Regions from separate parts of the Soehngenia saccharolytica DSM 12858 genome, predicted to be linked through region 2. Evidence: riboswitches for the same ligand, from Rfam matches in the RefSeq annotation. Region 2 holds a riboswitch; the other holds the start of a gene.
What was found. Region 2 has a riboswitch for cyclic di-GMP ahead of flgB (flagellar basal body rod protein FlgB). Riboswitches for the same ligand answer to the same signal wherever they lie in the genome.
Positions count from the first base shown of each region.

Region 1: linked by a shared signal. The riboswitch ahead of BO51_RS05425 (transglutaminase-like domain-containing protein) and the one ahead of flgB (flagellar basal body rod protein FlgB) in region 2 are both predicted to bind cyclic di-GMP.

Region 1 is NZ_JCANTN010000014.1:26,448-37,662, reverse strand. Features, by position in the region: gene BO51_RS05465 (PIN/TRAM domain-containing protein) at 1-579, opposite strand, end outside; gene BO51_RS05460 (CarD family transcriptional regulator) at 641-1,129, opposite strand; gene BO51_RS05455 (nucleoside triphosphate pyrophosphohydrolase family protein) at 1,347-1,751, shown strand; gene radA (DNA repair protein RadA) at 1,770-3,137, opposite strand; gene BO51_RS05445 (ATP-dependent Clp protease ATP-binding subunit) at 3,153-5,588, opposite strand; gene BO51_RS05440 (protein arginine kinase) at 5,602-6,618, opposite strand; gene BO51_RS05435 (UvrB/UvrC motif-containing protein) at 6,602-7,105, opposite strand; gene BO51_RS05430 (CtsR family transcriptional regulator) at 7,115-7,576, opposite strand; gene BO51_RS05425 (transglutaminase-like domain-containing protein) at 7,644-8,423, opposite strand; cyclic di-GMP riboswitch class I at 8,437-8,510, opposite strand; gene fusA (elongation factor G) at 8,633-10,702, opposite strand; gene BO51_RS05415 (YfcE family phosphodiesterase) at 10,859-11,215, opposite strand, start outside.
Region 2 is NZ_JCANTN010000010.1:26,470-37,684, forward strand. Features, by position in the region: gene BO51_RS04260 (TIGR02530 family flagellar biosynthesis protein) at 1-89, opposite strand, end outside; gene BO51_RS04265 (flagellar hook capping FlgD N-terminal domain-containing protein) at 92-490, opposite strand; gene BO51_RS04270 (flagellar hook-length control protein FliK) at 502-1,746, opposite strand; gene fliJ (flagellar export protein FliJ) at 1,782-2,216, opposite strand; gene fliI (flagellar protein export ATPase FliI) at 2,235-3,545, opposite strand; gene BO51_RS04285 (FliH/SctL family protein) at 3,549-4,304, opposite strand; gene fliG (flagellar motor switch protein FliG) at 4,288-5,295, opposite strand; gene fliF (flagellar basal-body MS-ring/collar protein FliF) at 5,303-6,841, opposite strand; gene fliE (flagellar hook-basal body complex protein FliE) at 6,861-7,148, opposite strand; gene flgC (flagellar basal body rod protein FlgC) at 7,160-7,594, opposite strand; gene flgB (flagellar basal body rod protein FlgB) at 7,608-7,988, opposite strand; cyclic di-GMP riboswitch class I at 8,039-8,115, opposite strand; gene BO51_RS04315 (hypothetical protein) at 8,249-8,590, opposite strand; gene fliS (flagellar export chaperone FliS) at 8,587-8,949, opposite strand; gene fliD (flagellar filament capping protein FliD) at 8,967-10,349, opposite strand; gene BO51_RS04330 (flagellar protein FlaG) at 10,355-10,753, opposite strand; gene csrA (carbon storage regulator CsrA) at 10,759-10,989, opposite strand; gene fliW (flagellar assembly protein FliW) at 10,989-11,215, opposite strand, start outside.

The DNA of each region.
Region 1 (11,215 bases), on a different contig from region 2:
AAGTGGTCCCTCAATAAATCCAGTCTTAACTATATCTGCTATTCTACCATCAATGATCACACTAGTATCAAGTATTTTTGGCGTAGCTTTTACTGATTTTGTCTTATCTTTTGCACTCTTTCTAATATCGCCATCTTGGGAGAAGTTTTTTAAACTTATATTTATGTCATCCATTTTTTTAGCTGGAATCCTAACTCCCAAGTATCCAAAAAATATATACAATAGCACTGAGCCAGCAAGGCCTATGTATGGGATTTTTATCATATACAAAGGTTGACTCAATAAATATGCTATCAGGAGTCCTATTATCAGACCAATTGCACTAAATGCAATGCTCTGAATTGTGAATTTTTGAAGTTCATTTTCAATTCTCTTTGCTAGGTACTGAGCAAATTGTATGAATTTAGGGGATAAAAAATAAAATATAATTCCATTAACGATAATAAAAGAAATAATTGCAATAATTGAATTAGTACCAGTAAATCCTATGACATTTAGATTTTCCAACAAGCTGTAAATAAAAAAGCCCAACACCATTCCTACTGATGTGATGATAGCTTTAACAATTTTTTCTACCATCCTACCACCTCCTCATCTTAAAAGTATTATACTTTTAATTTCCTCAAGTTTCCAGTTATTTTTAAATTTCTTCATTAAAAATAGCATCATCGACTAGTTTCTCTATCTCATCAACAGATAAACTCGAAGCAAGCACTAATTCAGAATAAAGTATTTTCTTTGCATCATTTAACATTTTTCTCTCGCCGGTTGAAAGCCCTTTTTCCTTATCTAAAATGCTTAAATTTCTAACAACTTCTGCTATTTGATTAATATCTCCCGTCTTAATCAAATCTAAATTTGACCTATACCTTCTATTCCAATTATCAGGCATCTTTGATTTCTTATCCTTCAATATCGAAAAGACAACTTCTATTTCTTCTTTTGATATTATATCTCTTACGCCAACATCTTCTATATTTTCGACTGGCACCATGACCTTCATGTCTCCGATTGGCATTCTCAATATATAATACTCTCTTCTTTCTCCCAACACCTCTTTTATTTCTAAATCCTCTATGACTCCAGCTCCATGCATTGGGTACACAATTTTATCGCCAATTTTAAACATTGAACTTCCTCCTTAAATAAAGTTTACTATTTAATTATAAACTAATCTATGGATAATGTAAAGTTTATATGTTATCATATTTGTATGTAGACAGTCAATTATTTTTTTATTTGATTAAAAAATTCTTTAATTTCAAGAAAATTTAAAATCTTATTTACATAATGTTTGACAAAAAGCAGTTCATTTTCTTATAATAGTAATAAGAAAGGGTGGTTTTATGGATACAATTGAAGAAAAAAATATAATAGATGAATTACAAGCTTTATCTAGCCAAGTTTCAATACGACACAAAAGCATATTGGATATAATGACTAAACTTGATGAGTATAATGCTAGAATCAATAGAGCAGTTGCAAAATCGGTCACAAATTGTGGTTGTATTGAGATAGTAGCAAAAAAACAGGATTTTGAATCAGATACATTGGAAGAATTAGCTCAAAACTTAGATTCACATGTCAGAGGAAATATTTGTAGTGTGTGTAAAGAAAAATTGGAGGAAGAAATAGGCACATATATTTTTTTCTTGAGTTCTTTAGCAGAGACTCTTGGTTTTGATCTTTCTGATACAATAAAAAAAGAGCTTGAAAGAGATAAAATACTTGGGATATACACGATGAAATAATAGTGGGGCAATACCCCACTATTTAAAAAAATCGTTCAATACATCCTTTAATAATTTTCTTTTTATAATTTTTAAACTGTTAAACTTAGTGTATATTTTCACCTCATCAGCTACATACGCTTTTTTAATTCCCATCCTCTCAGCCTCTTTAAGCCTAGGCTCTAAGGATGGTATTTTTTTTAGTTCCCCTGTCAATCCAACATCCGCTAGAAATACAGTATCCGTATCTATCGGAATGCCATGGCATGAAGAGGCTATGCTGATTATTGTCGCTAAATTTGAAGCTTGATCTTTTAATTTAATGCCACCAGTCGTCTTAATTACTACATTTTTATCGTATAAATTTATTCCTCCACGTTGCTCTAGCACTGAAACTAAAGTATTTAACTGATCTCTCTTTAAAGTATCGCTTATTCTAGAAGGATATGGTGTAAATGAGTGCGATACCAAGGACTCAATTTCTAATATTATTGGTCTTGTGCCTTCCTTTACAACTGTCAATGTGCTGCCAGATACATTGTCATCCTGGCTTCTTTTAGTCATAAAAAATTCACTCGGGTTATCTATTGATATCATGCCTTTTTCAGTCATGCTAAAGAAACCAATCTCTCCTGTTGAACCATATCTATTTTTAGTTGAAATCAAGCTTCTTAGTTCTTCTCCAGACTCGCCTTCAATCATTAAAACGCAATCAACCAAATGCTCTAGTGCCCTTACTCCAGCAAGCTCATCTTCTTTAGTCATCTGTCCCACAATAAAAACTACTCGCGGTTTTTTGCTTTCTTTTGCTAATTTCACTAGCTCATAGGCGCATCCCATCGTTTGAGTAGGTGAGCCAGCTCTAGAAGGAAGTGCTTCTTCTATAGTGAATGTTTGAATACTGTCGACAATTATGAATTGGGCATCTATCTTTTTTACAGTTTCAATTATTTCATCTAACCGATTGTCTGAAACTACAAATAAATTTTCATTTATATTGTCTAATATTCTCAACGCTCTTGATTTTATTTGAGAACTCGACTCCTCCCCAGAAGCATATAGGACTTTTAAACCTTGTGCTGCTAGTAAATTTGCTACTTGCAATAGAAGTGTCGATTTTCCGGCGCCAGGTTTTGCGGTGAGTATAGTCACTGAATCTCTGACTATACCTCCGCCCATCACCCTGTCAAATTCACTTATATTAGTCTTAATTCTTTCACTATTTGTAGCATCGACATCAATTAGTTTTGTTGGAACACTCTCGAGTTTCTGTTTATTTTTCTTTGGCATATCTGTTTGCACAATTTCCATAGTCCCAAATTCATTGCATTGTGGACATTTACCTAAAAATCCAACCATCTCATAACCACAATTTTTGCATTGATATACATTTGATCGCTTGGCCACCTAAATATCCTCCAATTATTGTTTTACCGCTATTCTATTGAAAACTAAATTCTCACCATCATAGTTTATTTCAACCTCGTCATCAATATGAATGTTGCCTTTCAATATTTCTTCTGCGAGTCTGTCTTCTATCATTTTCCGAATTGTTCTTTCAAGTGGTCTTGCGCCAAATACAGAATCAAATCCTTGTTTTGCAATATACCTCTTTGTGTCTTCTGAAATTTTTATCTTTACGCCTAATTTGCTTAATCTTTCTTCCAATTCTTTAACCATCAAATCAACTATTGCGTAAATTTGATCTTCTTCAAGCCCGTGGAATACTATTACTTCATCTATTCTATTTAAGAATTCAGGTCTAAATGTTTGTTTTAGCTCTTCGGTTATTATTTCTTTCATCTTTTCATATTCTTTTTTATCTGATTCTTCTCCTGTTGAGAATCCAAGAATATTTTGTTTTTTAATAGATGTTGCTCCTACATTTGATGTCATTATGATAACTGTGTTTTTAAAATCGACAGTTCTTCCTTTAGAATCAGTCAATCTGCCTTCGTCGAGTATTTGCAGAAGCATATTGAATACATCAGGATGTGCTTTTTCTATTTCATCAAACAAAACTACTGAATAAGGTTTTCTTCTCACGGCTTCAGTGAGTTGTCCACCTTCTTCGTATCCAACATATCCTGGAGGAGATCCAACTAGCCTAGAAACAGAGTGTTTCTCCATATATTCACTCATATCTATTCTTATCATAGCATCTTCGTCGCCAAATAGAGCTTGTGCCAATGCTTTTGCTAGATAAGTCTTCCCTACACCTGTAGGCCCAACAAATATAAAGCTACCTATTGGTTTATTAGGATCTTTTAAGCCCACTCTAGCTCTTCTAACTGCTCTTGAAACAGCTTCAACCGCTTGGTCTTGTCCTACTACTTTCTTGTGAAGTTCTTTTTCCAAGTTTAATAATCTTTCACTTTCCTCAGTTGACATATTTGTCACTGGTACCCCAGTCCATTGGGATACTATCTCTGCTATTTCATTGTATCCTACAACTAGGTTGGTTTCATGTCTCTTCTTTTCCCATTGGATTTTCTTGCTTTCCATTTCTTCTTTTATCGTCTTTTCTTCATCTCTTATCCTTGCTGCTTTTTCGAAGTTTTGTGTGTTTATAGCCTCTTCTTTCTCATGTTGCAATTCTTCAAGCCTATTTTCTAATGTCTTTAATTCCAATGGAGCAACATAGTTGTTAACTCTTAACTTAGACGCTGCTTCGTCGATCAAATCAATCGCCTTATCTGGTAAAAATCTATCTGTAATATATCTATATGAGAGTTCAGCGGCTGCTTGTATAGCTTCATCAGTGATCTTTACACCGTGATGAGCTTCGTATCTATCTCTTAAACCCTGAAGTATTTTAATTGTATCCTGAACACTTGGTTCTTCAACCATTATAGGTTGTAATCTTCTTTCCAATGCTGAATCTTTTTCAATATATTTTCTATACTCATCGATTGTTGTAGCTCCGATTATTTGAAGTTCTCCTCTTGCGAGAGTTGGTTTCAATATATTTGATGCATCTATTGCGCCTTCAGCAGCTCCTGCGCCGACAATTGTATGAAGCTCATCTATGAATAGTATAACATCTCCAGCTTCTTTTAATTCTTTCATGACAGCTTTTAATCGTTCTTCAAATTCTCCTCTGTATTTTGCTCCAGCGATGAGTCCAGGTAAATCTAGTGTCAATATTCTCTTATTCTTTATCACATCTGGAACATTTCCCTCAACTATCTTTTGAGCTAAGCCTTCAATTATTGCAGTCTTACCAACTCCAGGTTCACCAATTAGCACGGGATTATTTTTAGTCCTTCTGCTTAAAACTTGAATTACTCTTTCTATTTCCTTAGATCTGCCTATGACAGGATCAATCTCTCCATTTTCGGCCATTTTATTTAAATCAACGGTGTATTTTTCAAGATTTGGTGTTTCCTTCTCCTCTTCAGCGCCCTTATTGTAGTTCGATGGATCTGTTATCTTTGTGACAATTCTTTGAGCCAACTTCTGAGGATCTACTCCTAGCCTTTTCAAAATTGTCGTTGCAATCCCTTCGCCTTCTACTATCAATGCCAATAAAATATGCTCAGTTCCAACATAATTATGCCCTAAATTTCTAGCTTCTTGAAAAGATAATTCAAACACCCTCTTTGTCCTTGGAGTGTATCCTAATACTTCAGCGCCTTCTTCCCCCATACCTACTATAGTGTATACTTCACTTCTGATCTTGTCTAAAGTAACTCCAAATTCTTTTAAAGTTGTAGCAGCAAGTCCTTGATCTTCTGCCATCAACCCTAGCAATAAATGCTCTGTGCCTATATAATTGTGATTAAATTTCTTAGCTTCTTCTTGTGCCAATAATATGGCTTTCTGCGCACTTTCGGTAAATCTTCCATTCATTCCCATATGATAACCTCCATTATCTAAAGTATTCTCTAATTATATTGGCTCTCAAAATATCTCTTTCAGTTCTATTCATAGCTTTATTGGATTTATTTTGAATGTTGCCTGGTTTTATGTCTAACATCAATTTGATTAAATTCTCATATTTTTCGCTTTCTATTAAGCCTAAGTCATATCCTAGCTTTACAATCGATATCTGCTCCATTGCTTCATTAGATGTGATCATTCTAGCATTTTGTAAAATTCCAAGTGCTCTATAAACTTTATCCTCGAGTTCAAGTCTTTTGTTTTCCAATATAAAATTCCTTGTGTTTTGCTCTCTGTTTCTTATCTCTGTAGCTATTTCATCAATTTTTTTGATTATCTCTGATTCGGTTTCCCCTAGTGTCAGTTGGTTTGAAACTTGATACAAATGGCCTACAGCTTCAGTTCCTTCTCCATATATGCCTCTTATCGTCAGTCCAATTCTCTTTAAAGCATCCATAAGGCCCATAATATATCCCGTAATTGTCATTGCTGGCAAATGAAGCATCACAGATGCTCTTAATCCAGTTCCTACATTCGTAGGACAAGATGTTAAATATCCATATTCAGCGTGAAATGCATAATCCAATTTTGATTCAAGCAAGTCATCTATATTTTCACATTCTTCCCATGCTTCATTTAGTCTTAATCCTGGAAAAAGTGTTTGCAATCTCAAATGGTCTTCTTCGTTGATCATTATAGTAGCTTTTTCATCATCTCTTAAATAAAAAGCGCTCTTACCTGTTTGCTCGACTAAACCCGGACTGATTAGATGGTCTTCCATAAATCTCATTCTGTCACGTGGTTCTAATTGCTCAAGATTATAAAACTTATACTCTCCATTAGGAAAAACATCTTCTACGGCATCTCTTATTTTATTCAGAGTGTTTTCAGCTTCTTCCTTGGAAGAGTATAGCGGGAAAGTATCATTTTTTAAATTCCTTGCAAGTCTTATGCGCGAGCTGATTACAACAGGGTCGTGCTGATTATCATTAATCCATTTTGTCATTTTTATCACTCCCGCTAGCTAGCTCTAATTTGCTCTTCAAATCTTTTATTTCGTCTCTCAGTAGTGCAGCTTTCTCATACTCTTCATTCTTGACAGCTTTGTCGAGCTCAGCTGTTAATTTATCTATATCCATTTCCATTTTCAACAGCGGATATGCTCTTTTCGGCATTTTACCATTGTGTTTAGTATGCCCATGTATACCCTTTATTATATTCTTTAAATCATCACCAAATGCATCGTAACATTCTGAGCAGCCTAATTTACCAGTAGATCTAAATTTTTCATAGCTTAATCCGCAATTTGGACATGTTACATCAGGTGCTGAGTAAATGCTGCTAAATAATTTATGAAGTGGAAATTTATTGATTAAATCTTCTTTATACCCAGCTGCACAAATCTCGCACAGATGATGTTCTTCGACTTTTCCATTAATCACAGACTTATAATGTATCTTTGCTTCTCTCTTATTGCATGATTCACAAATCATATTATCCCTCTATTCTACAAGTATTAATATTATGTTTTTTAAAATACTAGCTCTCAATCTATTTCTGACATTTACTTCTGTTTCAAAAGCTCTATCACTAATCGCTGCTTTAATTATATTTGCTTCCTTCTTTGATATAAGACCCTCTTCACAAAATGTTTTTATGATATCATTTGCCTTAGCTTCTGTTATCGAATCGCCAATTAAATCATTTAATATATGCTCAAAGTTAAAACCATTATTCTCATTTAAATCAACCTTTACTATTTTTATATACCCACCGCCGCCTCTTTTACTCTCAATATAATAACCTTTATACGGTGTAAATCTTGTGTCTAATACATAATTTATTTGAGAAGGGGTGCAATTAAAATAGTTAGCTAATTCATTTCTTTGAATTTCAACAACTCCATTCATTTCATCAATCAAGTTTTTAATGAATTCTTCTATGACATTACTTAAACCTGCCATGATAGTCTCCCTCCTGACTTTGACTTTCTTTGTCTTTTGTATTGAAAAATTAAGCCTTTCGGCTTAATTAATACTCTCTAACTTTATTGTAGTCTAAATCCGACTTAAACATTGAAACCTTAAGCCTCTTGCTAACATATGCACTGTCATATGTAGTATCGACGACTTGCCATTTACCATCTAGATAAACTTCATTCCATGCATGGTAATTTTTAAGATCATTTTTGTATCCTTTGACAAGTTTGCAAGGAATACCCTCTGATCTAAGGATAGCCGCAAACAGTGCGGAATAATCATAGCATATGCCTTTTTTTTCACTCATTATTGTGCTTAAATCAGGAACATAATCATCTGGCAAATTCTTTATTTTTACTTTATCGTATTTAATGTTCTTTACTATATAATCATAAGCAGCTTTTACTTTTTCCTCATCTGTAGTTTTGTCGACAACTATTTCTTTTGCTAGAGCAAGAAGTTCTTCATTGCCTTCCCAAATTACAGGTTGGGATGATGAAAGATAAACATTTTCAGGTTCTTCATTAATATTTAAATATACTTTATTGAGAACACTGTATCTATTTCCCTCTATATTTCTTAATAGCTTGACTTCATAAGTTCCTTTGCCGAATTGAATTGGCAAATATTCAGTTTGGTTCTTTAAACTATAATAATACTTGTTATTGCCATATTGAACCATCAATCTCATTCCATTGCCGTATTCATTTGATTCAACCTTTATTCTATTTTCCAAAACAGTTAGGTTGAAATCTGAGCTCGCTGAAACCACCCCGTAAAAGTTAAAAATTATAAATAAGCACACAAACATACAAACGAGCTTTTTATACACAGTAAACTCTCCTTTCGGTAACTGGCTGCCTTTTAAGGCCCTATAGCTTTGCGTCCCTATCTTTCAATAGGTTTGCCTTTATCGTTTGACAGTTTACAAAACAAAAACTCTTTTGTAATTGTCACAGTAATTATACCACAATTTATATAATTAAATCAATTATTTTTTATTTATATTAATGAAAGAAAAAAGGTGGGAATTCCCACCTTTTAATGATTCTCTTTTTCTTTTTTTGCTTGTTCAATTATTTTTTCTGCTATCATTGCAGGGACTTCTTCATATCTTGCAAATTCCATTGTAAAACTTCCCCTAGCTTGAGTCATAGCTCTTAAGTCAATAGCGTACTCAAACATCTCAGCATGAGGTGCTTCAGCGACAATCTTTTGACTGCCGTCTGGGAGTTGTTCCATCCCTAGAATTCTTCCTCTCCTCTTGTTCATGTCTCCCATTACATCGCCCATGTATTCTTCTGGGATTACTATTTCCACTCTGACTATAGGCTCTAATAAAACAGGTTTTGCTGCTTCCATCCCTTTTTTGAACGCCAATGAAGCCGCTATTTTAAATGCCATTTCGTTAGAATCAACTTCGTGATAGGATCCATCATATAGTACAGCTTTTATATTAACAACAGGATATCCAGCTAAAACTCCGTGCTCCAAAGATTCTCTTATACCTTTTTCTACTGCTGGCCAGAAATTTCTTGGTACAGAACCTCCAAATATTTCTTCAGCGAATACAAATTCTTCTTCACATGGCTCAAACCTCATATGAACATCGCCATATTGCCCAGCTCCACCGGATTGTTTCTTATGTTTGCCTTGAACAGATGCGGTTCCCTTTATAGTTTCTCTATAAGCAATCTTAGGGTTAGTTAATACGACATCTACTCCAAAATTTTGTTTTAGCTTATCTACTATAACTGCTAATTGGACATTTCCTTGACCTCCAATCAGCAATTGCTTGGTTTCCGAATTTCTCTGTATGACAAATGTAGGATCTTCTTCCATTAATTTTGCTAATGAAGCTGAAATTTTTTCTTCATCGCCTTTATTTTTAGGGTCTATTGCCATGAACAGTGTAGGCTGAGGATAACTAATTGTTTCGTATACTATAGGATTATTCTTATCACATAATGTATCTCCTGTTTGAGTAGAGTTTAGCTTTGAAGTTGCACCAATGTCACCCGCAATAATTTCAGTAGCTTCGATTTGGTTTTTGCCTCTTAAAAAGAACAGTCCTCCCAACTTCTCGCTCTTCTCCTTTGTAGAGTTGAATACTTCAGTATCTTTTGTGATTTTCCCTGACAGTACTTTAAAAATAGAGATTTTCCCGACAAATGGGTCTGCGATTGTCTTAAATACTATAGCAGAGAAAGGTTCATTTACATCTATCTTTCTCACAATCTCTTTGTCATTCCATCTTCCTGTTACACTTTCCAAATCTGCAGGGGAAGGCATGAATTTAATGATTAAATCCATCAAAAAGTCCGCCCCTATTGTTTTTTCCGCTGACCCTAATATGAGTGGTACCAAATCAGTTGATTTGACGGCTGATTTTATCCCTTTTTCTATTTCTTCAGGGGTAAAGTCTCCACCATCAAAGTATTTTTCCATTAAAGCTTCGTCTGTTTCTGCTATTTTTTCTTTGATTTTTTCTTTGATTTCTTCTACTCTTTCCATTTGATCATCTGTAAGTTCTACTTCTTTTCTAGTTTTTCCAGAGTATTCATATGCCTTTTCATCTATTACGCTGACAAAGCCTTTGAAATTTTCAGCTTCACCAATGGGAAATGCAAAAGGTACAATTTTGTCTCCAAAAGTAGATTGTAAATCTTCAACTAATTTATCAAAGTTGATGTTTTCTTTATCCATCTTATTTACAAAAATCAGTCTAGGTGTCTTATATTTTTCTACGTTTTTCCAAGCTTTCTCAGTACCTACTTCTATCCCAGATGATGCATCTACTAACAATACCGAGCTCTCAGACGCCCTTTTGGCACCATACATTTCACCAATAAAGTCAAAATATCCAGGTGTGTCAAGTAAATTTATTTTTATATTATTCCACTCAACTGGAATTACAGAAGTAGCTATTGATACTTTTCTTGCTATTTCTTGTTTATCAAAATCTGACATTGTGTTTCCTTCTGTTACTTTCCCTTGTCTAGTTGTAACTCCTGCTTGAAATAGGAGAGCTTCAGTTAGTGTTGTCTTGCCATTGCTACTGTGTCCCAATAAAGATACATTTCTAATCTTGTCTGTTGAATACGATTTCAACATGCATTCCCCCTAACTAGAATTTTATTTAAAAGTAAACTACTTTTTAAATCAAAACACAAATCAAATAATTCCACGCTTTTAAATTATAACACGAATTTTCTAATTAATCAAAATATAATTTTTGTGAGTTTTCTAAAAATTATGCCTATGACTTCATTTTGAAATATTTCTTATATCAGCCCAAATATGTTCATTTGTTACATCCAATACTGCAAAAGTCTTTTTATAATCTCCCCCTCTTGGGAAAGTTGGACTACCAGGATTTAAAAATAGAATGTCTTCTAATCTATCTATTGATGCAATATGTGTATGGCCAAAAAATGCTGACTCAGCGCCTTCTTTCTCAGCCAATGCCATGAGTTGTCTTAAGTCTAATTTTACGTTTTCTTTATGGCCGTGCACTAAGATCATTCTATGTCCAAGCATCTCCACAATTAGTTTATCTGGATAATTTGCATAAAAATCGCCGTTGCCTCGAACAATGTATTTTTCAGCAATGTTTAATCTCTT
Region 2 (11,215 bases):
GCTTTAAAAGAAGAATTAGTTGAATCTGTCTTTTTGGTTTTATTTAAATCATTCTGTATCTGTAAGTTGTTTTGAATTCTTATGTCCATTTTTACACCTCGCCTGATACTTCTATTAATAATCCTATAGGATAGTCTGTATCATTTATTTGTAAATAGACATTGTTATTTGCAAACTTTACTTTGTCTACAACTCCGACTATATCTCCTTCTTCAGAGTAGATTTTAACTTCTTTGCCTACAAGTCTTGCTTGGTTTAGCATGTTAACTTGATTTATTGATTCATATATTTGTGTTAGTTGCTCAAGCATGGTAAATTGTGCCATTTGAGTTAAATAATCTGTTTTGCTTCCTCCTTCGCTGTCGCCTCCAGATGCATTTTGATTTTTAATTTCAGCTGCCATGATTTTCAAAAAATCATCGATAGACAAAGATTTTTTATTAATCTCAGTTGTATTAGCTGTAGTATTGTCGATTCCTCTGACTTCCACATTGCCACCTCCTATGCAAGAATATTTACTCCTACAACGTTGTTATCATTAAATTGCGGGAATTTTAATGCTTGAATGTCTTCATTGCTATTCTTATTCCAATAATGTTTGTTTTGCCTGTTGCTGTCGCTAGCATTTGAATTCTGGTTGAAATTTGATTGATTTTTTGCAAACTCAAAATTTAAACTGTCATTTACAACTTTTACTTCAAATTTTGAAATGGTAATATTTTGTTTCATCAAGCTGATTGATAGTTCGTCAATCTTATTGAGAATTGCATTTTTTGTGCTTTCGCTTTGAACCATCATTATAGCTTTTAAATCTCCATTTTCTACTTTTAAGTCAATGCTTAGTTGTCCTAAATTGTCTGGTTTAAGTCTAATATTTATAGAAGCTATATCTCCATCTGTTTTAGGCTTCTGTATGTCAATTATTGCATTTTTTATTGACTCTAAATTTTTTATTTCTGAATTTAAACTCCTAACATTGTTATCAAATCTAGATGTAGAAATGTTATCAAAGCTTTTTTGGATTTGTAAATCCAATTTTGTCATATTGTCGACTTTATCTTTTGTAGTTTTGACTTCTTCATTAAACTGCATCCTTGAATCAGTTGTATTTTGGCTATCTTTTTCGAGGAGTTTGCTTGGATTTTTTATCTCTTCTCCTAAAGATTGAGTGTTTAACAAGGTGCTGTCTTTCGAATTATTCTCATTAAAAGAATTTTTACCGATTTTTATGCTTTCTTTGTCTGTCTTGCTTATTTTATCAGTTTTATCATCTAGCGTTACTTTATTAATCGCGTCATCTTCAATGACTAATCTACCTATAGGCATCGTTTTTTCTAGATTCTCATTGGATGCTTCTGCGCTATTTGCTATTGATAGAATATTTTCTAAATCATATGTTCCAGACTTATTCACCTTAATATTGTCTTCTTCTGATAATAGTTTTTCTTTTAGTTGAGATGCATTTATATCTAATGAATTGTCCCTTAAAGGGATTAGATTCAAGTTGCTAATTAAAGGTAACATGTTTGTTATATTATCCAAATCATCTAAATCTTTCTCTAGAGAATCTATCTCCTCAGGTTTCAAGCTATGACTTTGAGAATTTAAATCTTTGTCTGATTCTTCAATGTTTTTATTTTCGAGCATAAATGTTTTTAATGTTGATTTAAAATCATCTGATGTGTTTTCACTATCACTCCTTGCTACAGTAGTTTTTTGATTAAAATTTATTTTGCTTACTTCCACTTTCTCACCCCCTTCAAAATTTAATTATCTAAAAATTAATTTTTAGTTCGTTTAAATTTCATCACAGAGATATCGTCGAGTTCTTTTTGTTCTTTTAAATTCCTTTTATAAACAAACTGGGAATAATCCTTTTCTTTTAATTTATCCATTATTTTTCTGTCTGTTTGAGCTTTCTTAAGTTCATTCCTTTTTTCTTCCAATGATTTTCTCTTTTCGGTTAAGAGCAGCTTTTGCATTTTGATATTCTCCTCTAAAAGCTCTCTATATAGTTGCAATTGCAATAGCTCATTTACATTTTGAACACTGCATATTTTTTCATTTATGCTTTTTAGCTCCAAATTTAACTTTGCTATCTCAGTTTCCATTTGAGAAATTTCATATCTGATTTTAGCAAATTCCTCTGCTTTCTGTTTTTCAATTTCTTCCCTGTAATCTAAAACTTTTTCCATATAAAAACTGTATTCTTCCACATTAAGACCCTCTAACAATTAGTATTCTAAACTATTTTCTAGTAATTCAAGAGTTTCATCAAATGTATAACTCTCGTCTATATTTTGCTTCAAAAATGAATTTATTTTAGGATTTAGAGCGATCGCTCTATCTATATTTATATTGCTGCCACTTACATATGCTCCAATATTTATCAAATCTTCAGCTTCTTTATAAATAGCTACATTTTCTTTTAACTCTCCAGCAAGAGCGTAATGCTTTTCTGTAACTATTTCTTTCATCACTCTGCTAATGCTATTTTGAATATCAATTGATGGAAAATGATTCTTTGAAGCTATTTCTCGTGATAGTATGATGTGCCCATCTAATATACCTCTTACTGCATCAGCAATAGGATCGTTCATATCATCACCTTCTACGAGGACAGTATAAAATGCTGTTATTGAACCTTCTTTGCTCATTCCACTTCGCTCTAAAAGTTTAGGTAACAATGCAAATACTGATGGTGTATATCCTTTAGTCGATGGAGGTTCTCCTGTAGCGAGGCCTATTTCTCTTTGTGCCATTGCAAATCTTGTTACAGAGTCCATCATCAACATAACTTTTTTGCCTTGATCTCTAAAGTATTCAGCTATCGCTGTTGCTACAAAAGCACCTTTAAGTCTGACAAGAGGCGGCTGATCAGAAGTTGCACAAACCACTACACTTTTTTTATAGCCCTCTGTTCCTAAGTCCTTTTGTATGAATTCAAGAACCTCTCTACCTCTTTCTCCAATCAAGCCAATTACATTAACATCAGCTTCGCAATACCTAGCTATCATTCCTAATAAAGTGCTCTTGCCGACTCCACTGCCCGAAAATATGCCTACTCTCTGCCCTTCACCACAAGTCAATATTCCATCTATTGCTTTAACTCCAGTACTCATTATGGTAGAAATCCTTCTTCTGTCAAAAGGATTGGGTGGTTCTCTATCAACATTGTAAAATTCACCGTTTACTTTTAATTTTCGATCTAGTGGCCTTCCAAGTCCATCAATAGTATGCCCTAATAAGTCATCACTTATTTTAATGTTTAATCTTTTCCCAGTAGGTTTAACTAAACATCCTGGTCCAATCCCACTCGTTTCATCTAAAGGCATGAGCAATACACAATCATCTTTAAACCCAACAACTTCTGCAAGCACAATGGCTTTTGTTGATCTTATTATAATTTCACAAACTTCTCCAATAAAAGCCTCTATGCCTTCTACCTTGATTATTAACCCTATGACTTCAGTAACTTTTCCCATTATTAAGTAATGCTGTTTATCTTTAACTTTTCTATTCAAATTGTCAAAATCCATTTTCATATTCTAATCACCTGAATTAATTAAGTCGTTGACAATTGAGAGTATTTGATTTCTAAACTGCGCATCAATGATTTTATTGCCAGACTCTATGATACAGCCGTTGTTTTCAATGTCTGAATCTTTCAAAATTATGAAATTCAACTGTTTATGTCTTTCTTTTAATTTTGGCAAATTCTTTTTTAATAGTTCATATTTACTTGGATTAACAGTTATTATTACATTTGTTTCACTTTCTATTTCTTCAATTATTGGATAAATTACATTTAAGATATTCTCGTCAGAAGTATCAATGGCAATATTAGCTATTTTTTCTGCAATTGTGGCTGCTAAATTAATTATTTCTTCTTTGAAATTTAAAAGAAACTCCTCTCTTTCTTTTTCAGCACTTTTTAAAAGGTTAACTGCGCTTAATTTAATGCTCCCAGATTCTTTAATTGCTTTTTCTTGTCCCTCAATATAGCCTTGTTGAAAGCCTTTATTATAGCCCTCTTGTACAGCGTTTCTTTTAATATTCTCTATCTCTTCACTTGTTTTTTTTAAAATATAGTCTCTTTCAGCTTCTGCTTCCTCTATTATCCTTTGTTTTATAGAAATAGCTTCTTTTAATTCATCATCCTGTTGTTCTTTAATTTCATTAACATCCAAGTTTTCTTTATTTGTATCGATATCTATTTTTTTCATGTTCACTTCTTTTACTTCAACTGTATCGTAATCCAACTTAACTTCATGTTTTTTTATGACTCTATACGATGATTCCATCTTGATCTCCTCTTGCAATAACAACTTCACCAGCTTCTTCAAGCCGTCTTATTATATTGACAATTTTTCTTTGAGCTTCTTCGACTGTCGATAACCTTACTGGACCCATAAACTGGATATCCTCTTTTAACATTTCCGCGGCTCTTTGAGAGATATTTGCAAAAACAATGCTCGTGACTTTTTCTGATGCGCCCTTTAATGCCAGTGCTAAATCTTCATTGCTTACTTCTCTCAAAATTCTTTGGATAGAGTTCTTGTCTAAGTTTACTATATCCTCAAATACAAACAGGCTAGACTTGACAGCCTCTGCTAATTCTGGTTCTTCTACTTCCAATGAAGAAATTATGTTTTTCTCTGTATTTCTATCAACAGAATTTAAAATCTCCACTAATGTCTTTACTCCACCAATAGTTTCTTGTTCATTGTCTATAAGTCCCGAGAATTTTTCTTCCATAACTTTCTCAATTCTCTTAATTACTTGCGGAGAAGTTCTATTTATTGTCGCTATTCTTTGTGCAATATCTGCTTGTAAATCAACTGGAAATTGAGATAATACTGTTGCTGCTTTGTCAGGTTGCATATAACATAAAATTAAAGCTGTAGTTTGTGGATGCTCGTTTATTAATAGATTTGTCAACTGTTGTGGATCTGCACGTCTTGCTATTGAAAATGGTTTTTCAATCTGTTTATATTGATATAAAACATCTATTACTTCCTTAGCTTTTTGAACTCCTAAGGCTTTCGTCAAAAGATTTTTAGCGTAGTCTATACCTCCATCCAGCACAAATTTTCTAGCAGATGCCATATCTATGAATTCATCGATAACTTTGTCTCTTTCTCCTGGCTCTACATAATCAATATTTGCTATCTCGTAAGTTACTTGTTGTATCATATTGTCTGGTAATAGCTTCAATACCTGAGATGACACTTCAGGTCCTAGAGATATAAGAAATATAGCTGCTTTTGTTGTTCCCTTCCTAGGATTTTTCATCTACCATCTACTCCCTTAACCATGCTTTAATCAGTTCTGCCGCTAATTCAGGATTCTCTTTTGCATAATTTTGCGCCATTTTACCTCTATTGTCATCTGGCACTTCTATCTTTTCCTTGAATTCATTTTCTTGCATTACTTTTATTGTGTCCTCAACAGTTACCCCATTTGTTAGCTTTTCTTGGAATTCTTTGTCTTCTTTTCTATTTCTTCTACTAATCATAATAACAATCCCAACAATAAATATAAGCGCTCCAGCTCCTATTCCTATGACAAGAGGCAAGTTATCCTTAATGAAACCATTGCTAATATTTTCTTCAGCAGGGATATCCTCGCTTAAATCTTTATTAAACTCAATTCCAACCACATTTATTAAATCTCCACGCTCGCCATTAAATCCAATTGCCGTTGCAATAATATTCTGTATATTTGAAATATTAGCTTGGCTTAACTGTCCATCGTATATAACAGATGTACTAATCTTGTTTATTTTCCCAGGTGCTCTTATAATAGATGTGGTTTCTGTAGTCAATTCATTATTTGTAACTTTTGAATAAGTTGAGTTTTCACCATCTACACCTTGAACTACATTGCTTATATTGTCATTTATATTTCCACCTGTGGCATTTTGAATATCTATGTTGTTTCCGCTTACATCTACTTGCTCACTTCTTACAACCGGATTTCGGTATTCTATTATAGTGCTTTCTGAAGAATCAAAATCCAAGTCGGCAAAAACTGATACTTTTATTTTATTAGCTCCAAATGCGCTGCCAAGTAGAGAATTAAGCTTATTTTCTAATTCTTTCTCAAATTGCCTCCTTATTTCTTGTTGTTTGCTGATTAAATTTGATGTCCCAATGCTAGTTCCATCATCGGCTAAAAATGAACTTAGCAATACGCCTGATGAATCGATAACTTGAATGTTTTCTATTGGAATATTATCAACTGCGCCAGATACTAATGCCGCTATTCCTCTAATCATTTCCTCGGTGACTTTTTTAGTCGGCTTAACATCAATTATAATAGAAGCAGAACCTTCCTTTTCTTCAGCTTCAAAAATAGTTTTTTGAGGTAAAACCAAGTGTACTTTTGCATTGCTTATAGCATCCAATGACATTATGCTTCTTTGCAGTTCTCCAGTAACTGCTCTTTGATACATTATCTGCCTGTCCTCTTCAGTCATCATCATGCTAGTGCTGTCAAATATCTCAAATCCGATCGAATTCTCTGGCAGCATGCCATTCATTGCCAAATCCATTCTATATGTGTCTATATAATCCTCATCTATCAATATAGTTGATCCACCATCTGCGACTTTGTATTTTATATTTTTTGACTTAAGGTCATTTACAATGGCACCTGCATCATCTAGTTCCATGTTTGTAAATAAAATCTGATAAGTAACTTTGTTGGTAAAATAAGTCAACCCAATTACAACAGCAGCAATAATTATAATTGTTGCTAACATTCTGTTTTTCTTTTTTTTGTCAATCTTTTCCCATCCGCTTTTGACATTGCTAAATGCTGATTTTACACCGTCCATTTAAAGCTTCTCCTTTAACTTATAGTTGCATATTATTGAGTTCTTTATAAGCTTCTACAACTTTATTTCTAATCTGAACTGCTAACTCAAGAGAGAGCCTTGCCTCTTCCGTTGCTATCATGACTTGGTGTAAATCTACATTTTCTCCACTTATAAGGTCATTTATGTAATTGTCAGCCTCCACTTGCTTATTGTTTAATTTTTCTAGTTGTTCATTCATTATATCTTTGAAATCAACCCCTGTTTCGTTGTTTAGCTTTGTATTTACAGGTTTAATGCTTGATAATCCTACCTTATTTATTTCCATGATACTCCTCCTTAACCTTTCGAGATATCTAAAGCTTTTTTTAGAATTGCTTTATTTGCATTTAAACAGGTCACATTTGCTTCATATGCTCTTTGAGTGTTTATCAAAGCAACCATTTCATCGACCATATTTACATTCGGCATCTGAACATATCCATTTTCATCAGCATCTGGGTGTGTTGGGTCATAGACAAGTCTTAGTTCGCTTTGGTCTTCTTCTATACCGTCTACTTTAACACCACTGCTAACTTTTTTTGCTGTGCCAGTAGTCCTATTGATTTCTTTTTCTAGGTTTTCGCTAAATGTGACTACTTTTCTCCTATACGCTTCTCCATTTTCAGTCCGAGTAGTATTTATATTTGCAATATTAGTAGAAATAATATCCATTTTTAGTCTTTCCAATGACAATCCACTTGCATTTATCTGCATTGACTTAAATATGCTCATATCTTATTCCCCTTTACCTGTTTATTACATAATTCAAACTAGATAATTTTGCATTTATTATCTGAGTAAGCGCACTGTAATAGATTTCATTCGCGGCTAGTTCTGTCATCTCTAGGTCAATATCAACATTGTTGCCATTGTCGTTATACATTGTGTTTGTTCTTTTTTTAACAATCGGTTCCACATCACTCGCCTTGCTGGCACCGAAATGAAGTCCATCTGTCTTAATTAAACTAACTCCTTTAATCGCTTTTTGAAGGTGTTCTTCAAATTCAACTTTATTTACTTTATAATTTGGGGTATTAGCATTGGCGATGTTGCTTGATATGGTTTTCTGTCTGAGAGAAGAAACATCTAATCCTTTTTTGATAAGTTGGTAACTAATATCACTCATTTTTATCCTCCCCATCCTAGGTTAATTTTAGGTACAAAAAAACTTTTTTCTTCGATAACTGGCTGCCTCATACAAAGGCCCTATAGCTTTGCGACCCTACCTTGCGATAGGTGTGCCATTTCGAAAAAAAGTTGTACTCCATCCCATGTTACAATTATGTTGTTTTTGGTACAATTGTGTTACAAATTTACTGTAATAATATCACGGTATGCACAAAAAAGCAACATAAAAATAAAAAAAGCCAAGTTTTTACCTTGGCATTACAATATATCTTTGTCAATAAATACTGTGTCATCTACTTGTGTTATATAGTTCTTCAAAACCTTGTCCTTCAGATTCAACTGCTTGTTTTCTTCAAGAAGCAAATCTCTGCTAGAATTCAACGAAGAAATAAAATCCCGTAACTGCTCAATGGCTTCTATAAGTTTCTTTTCATAAAGTGAACTATCAACGTTTTCGATTGTATTATTTTGTCTAATTTCTTCCAATATTTCGTTGTTTTTTTCAGCTAAGTCTATGGCTGATTCAATATTTCCATCCCAATTATTTAAATTCTCGATAATTTTTTCCAATAATTTTATTCTATTATCCTTGTCAATCATAACTGAGCCCACGCATCTCTAAGCTCTTCCAAAAACCTCTTAACTTCTCTAATGGCGTCAATGTCTTTATCGATGTTTGCTCTCACGAGCCTAAAATAAAGATAATCATACAACTTGTACAAATCTTCTGCAATCTTTCCGCCCTGTTCAAAATTTAAAGTGTTCATGAATTCAATTAGAATATCTTGGGATTTTTTTATACATTCGTTGGTTTTTTCTATATTTTTCTCATTAATAGCTATTTCTGCTAATTTAAGATTTTTTATAGCTCCATCATATAGCATTACAACCAACTTTGTTTTTGAAGCTGTATACACTTCGTTTTCCTTATATGCATTATATGCTTGAGCTTGATTCATAATAACACCCCACTAAACTATTTACTAGTGCTAAAAGCACTCAGCTGTGTTGTAAGCCAGTTCATCTGATCTTCAGCCTGCATCATTGCTGTATCTAATTTTGAAAACATATTTGTATAGTACTCTTGTTTTTTCTCCATTCTCTTGTTAAAAACTTCAATTTGCCTATTTATATCTTTTAGAGATCTTTCAAAGCTCTCAGTCTTATTTTTTACAACCCCGTTTGATTTGGATATATATGAATCAATATAGTTGTTTAATTTAGGAGCGAATCCAACTTTACTGCCATTTAATTCTGAAGAAAAGAAATTAATAACATTCTCTGGATTTTGGCTTAAATTATCCAATAATTTAGATTGATCAAATTTCAATACTCCTGATTTATCTGTAGTTGAAATGCCAAGTTGAGATATATCTTTAATTGTAGTATTTGGGTTCTGAATTGAAGATGTTACCATCCTCCTAAGTGTTGAATGAAGCATTTGTAGGGATGAATCGCCCGCAAGTACTCCTCTTGAATTTGCAACTTCAGGATTTCCTGCTGCTATTTTTTCTTCGATAAACTGCATGGTAGAATTGTATTGATCTATAAAATCTTTTACCGCACTGGCAATTTTATCGTTGTCATTTGTAATATTTATTGTTTCATATTCAGAAGAACTTTGATGCATCTTCTTTAAATTAATTGTTACATTTTCAATAACATCTGTTATTTCGTTTGTTGATCTTTCAACTTCAATTCCATTTACAGTAAATTTAGCATTAGTACCTTGATTTACTATTTTTTCTGTGCCCAGCTTTAGAGCTTCTAACAATTCTTCGGCTCCAAACACTTCAATATTTCTGTTCCCCGTTTTTACATCGCTTAATATAATTCTTCCATCTATAATGCTCGAACTAATTCCTGTTGTATTTGTATTCAAATTGATCTCGTTAGTTATAGTCTTTAAGCTGTAGCCATCTTTAATTTCTATTTCCTTTTCAATTCCTTCATGATTTTTCAAAGTAATTATTCCATTTAAATGAAGCTCATCAGTAATTTTTTGTCCTTCAGCTAATACTTTGCCTCCAATTATATTTGTAGATGTTGCTAAAGAAGCTACATTGATCTTGTAACTGCCTGCTATTGCTTTGCTATTTGGGCTCATAGTCACAATATTATCATTAGTTGATAACGACTTTTTAGAAGTAAATGTATTTGCATCTTGCAATACCTTTAATTTTTCAAAAAGTGAATTTAGTCTTGTATTAATGTCTTTCCAAGCATTTTGCTTGTTTGTTATTGTGGTTTTCTTGTCAGTTAATTTAGTCAATGGAATTCTTTCTGCTTCCATAAGTTTATCGATCGACGTTTGATCTATTCCCGAATATGTTCCTAGAAAATTTATGCTAGATGCCACTCTCATCAACCCCTTTCATCTACAAGTATCCCAACTAGATCCCAAATGCTAGCTACCAAGTCAAGTATTTTTTCTGGTGGAATCTCTTTGATTACTTTATCCGACTCGTTATCCACAAGTTTTACCATTATTCTCCCTGTTCTTTCATGAACTTTAAATTCAAAATGATCGCTATCTTTAAACAAATACTTATTAGCTTCGTCAACCGCTTCAAAAAGTTTTTTTGGATCATACGCTCTAGTATTATCTAGATTTGCTTCGATTTCAGTTTTTATTTTTATTTCTTTGTTAAATGATGTACTGTCAATTGTGCTAGTTCCCTTTTTTATGCTATCTTTGTCGCTTATTCTTTCAGTTTTTACAATTTCATTTGGCTTCATTACTTGTTTTATTGGATTTACCATAAGAATCACTCCGATTTAAAATTATCTATTAGTAATTCATTCAAATCTAAATCAATTTCCAATGATTTTTTGTTCTCGTTTGCTATTTCTTCATATACTTCTTTCCTCAAAATATTAATTTGTCTTGGAGCCTCGATGCCAATTTTAACTCTGTTTTCCTGTACATCTAATATTTTAATCTCTATGTTGTTCCCTATTACAATTCCTTCTCCAATTTTTCTGTTTAGTACTAGCATCACTCACCAGCTCCCTTAACCATTAACTTATGCTTTGTTGAATAGGAAGTATAAGTCAATACATATTGCTTGCCTATTTTAGATTTAATATTTATAATCACAGGAGCTAGTAGATTCGCAGTACTCTCTTCTAAATTTTTACCTAATGTTACTATTGAATAGACCTCTAAAGTGTTTTCAATTTGTGGATTTAAGTCAATAGTATCAAGTTCTTTATCAGGTATAT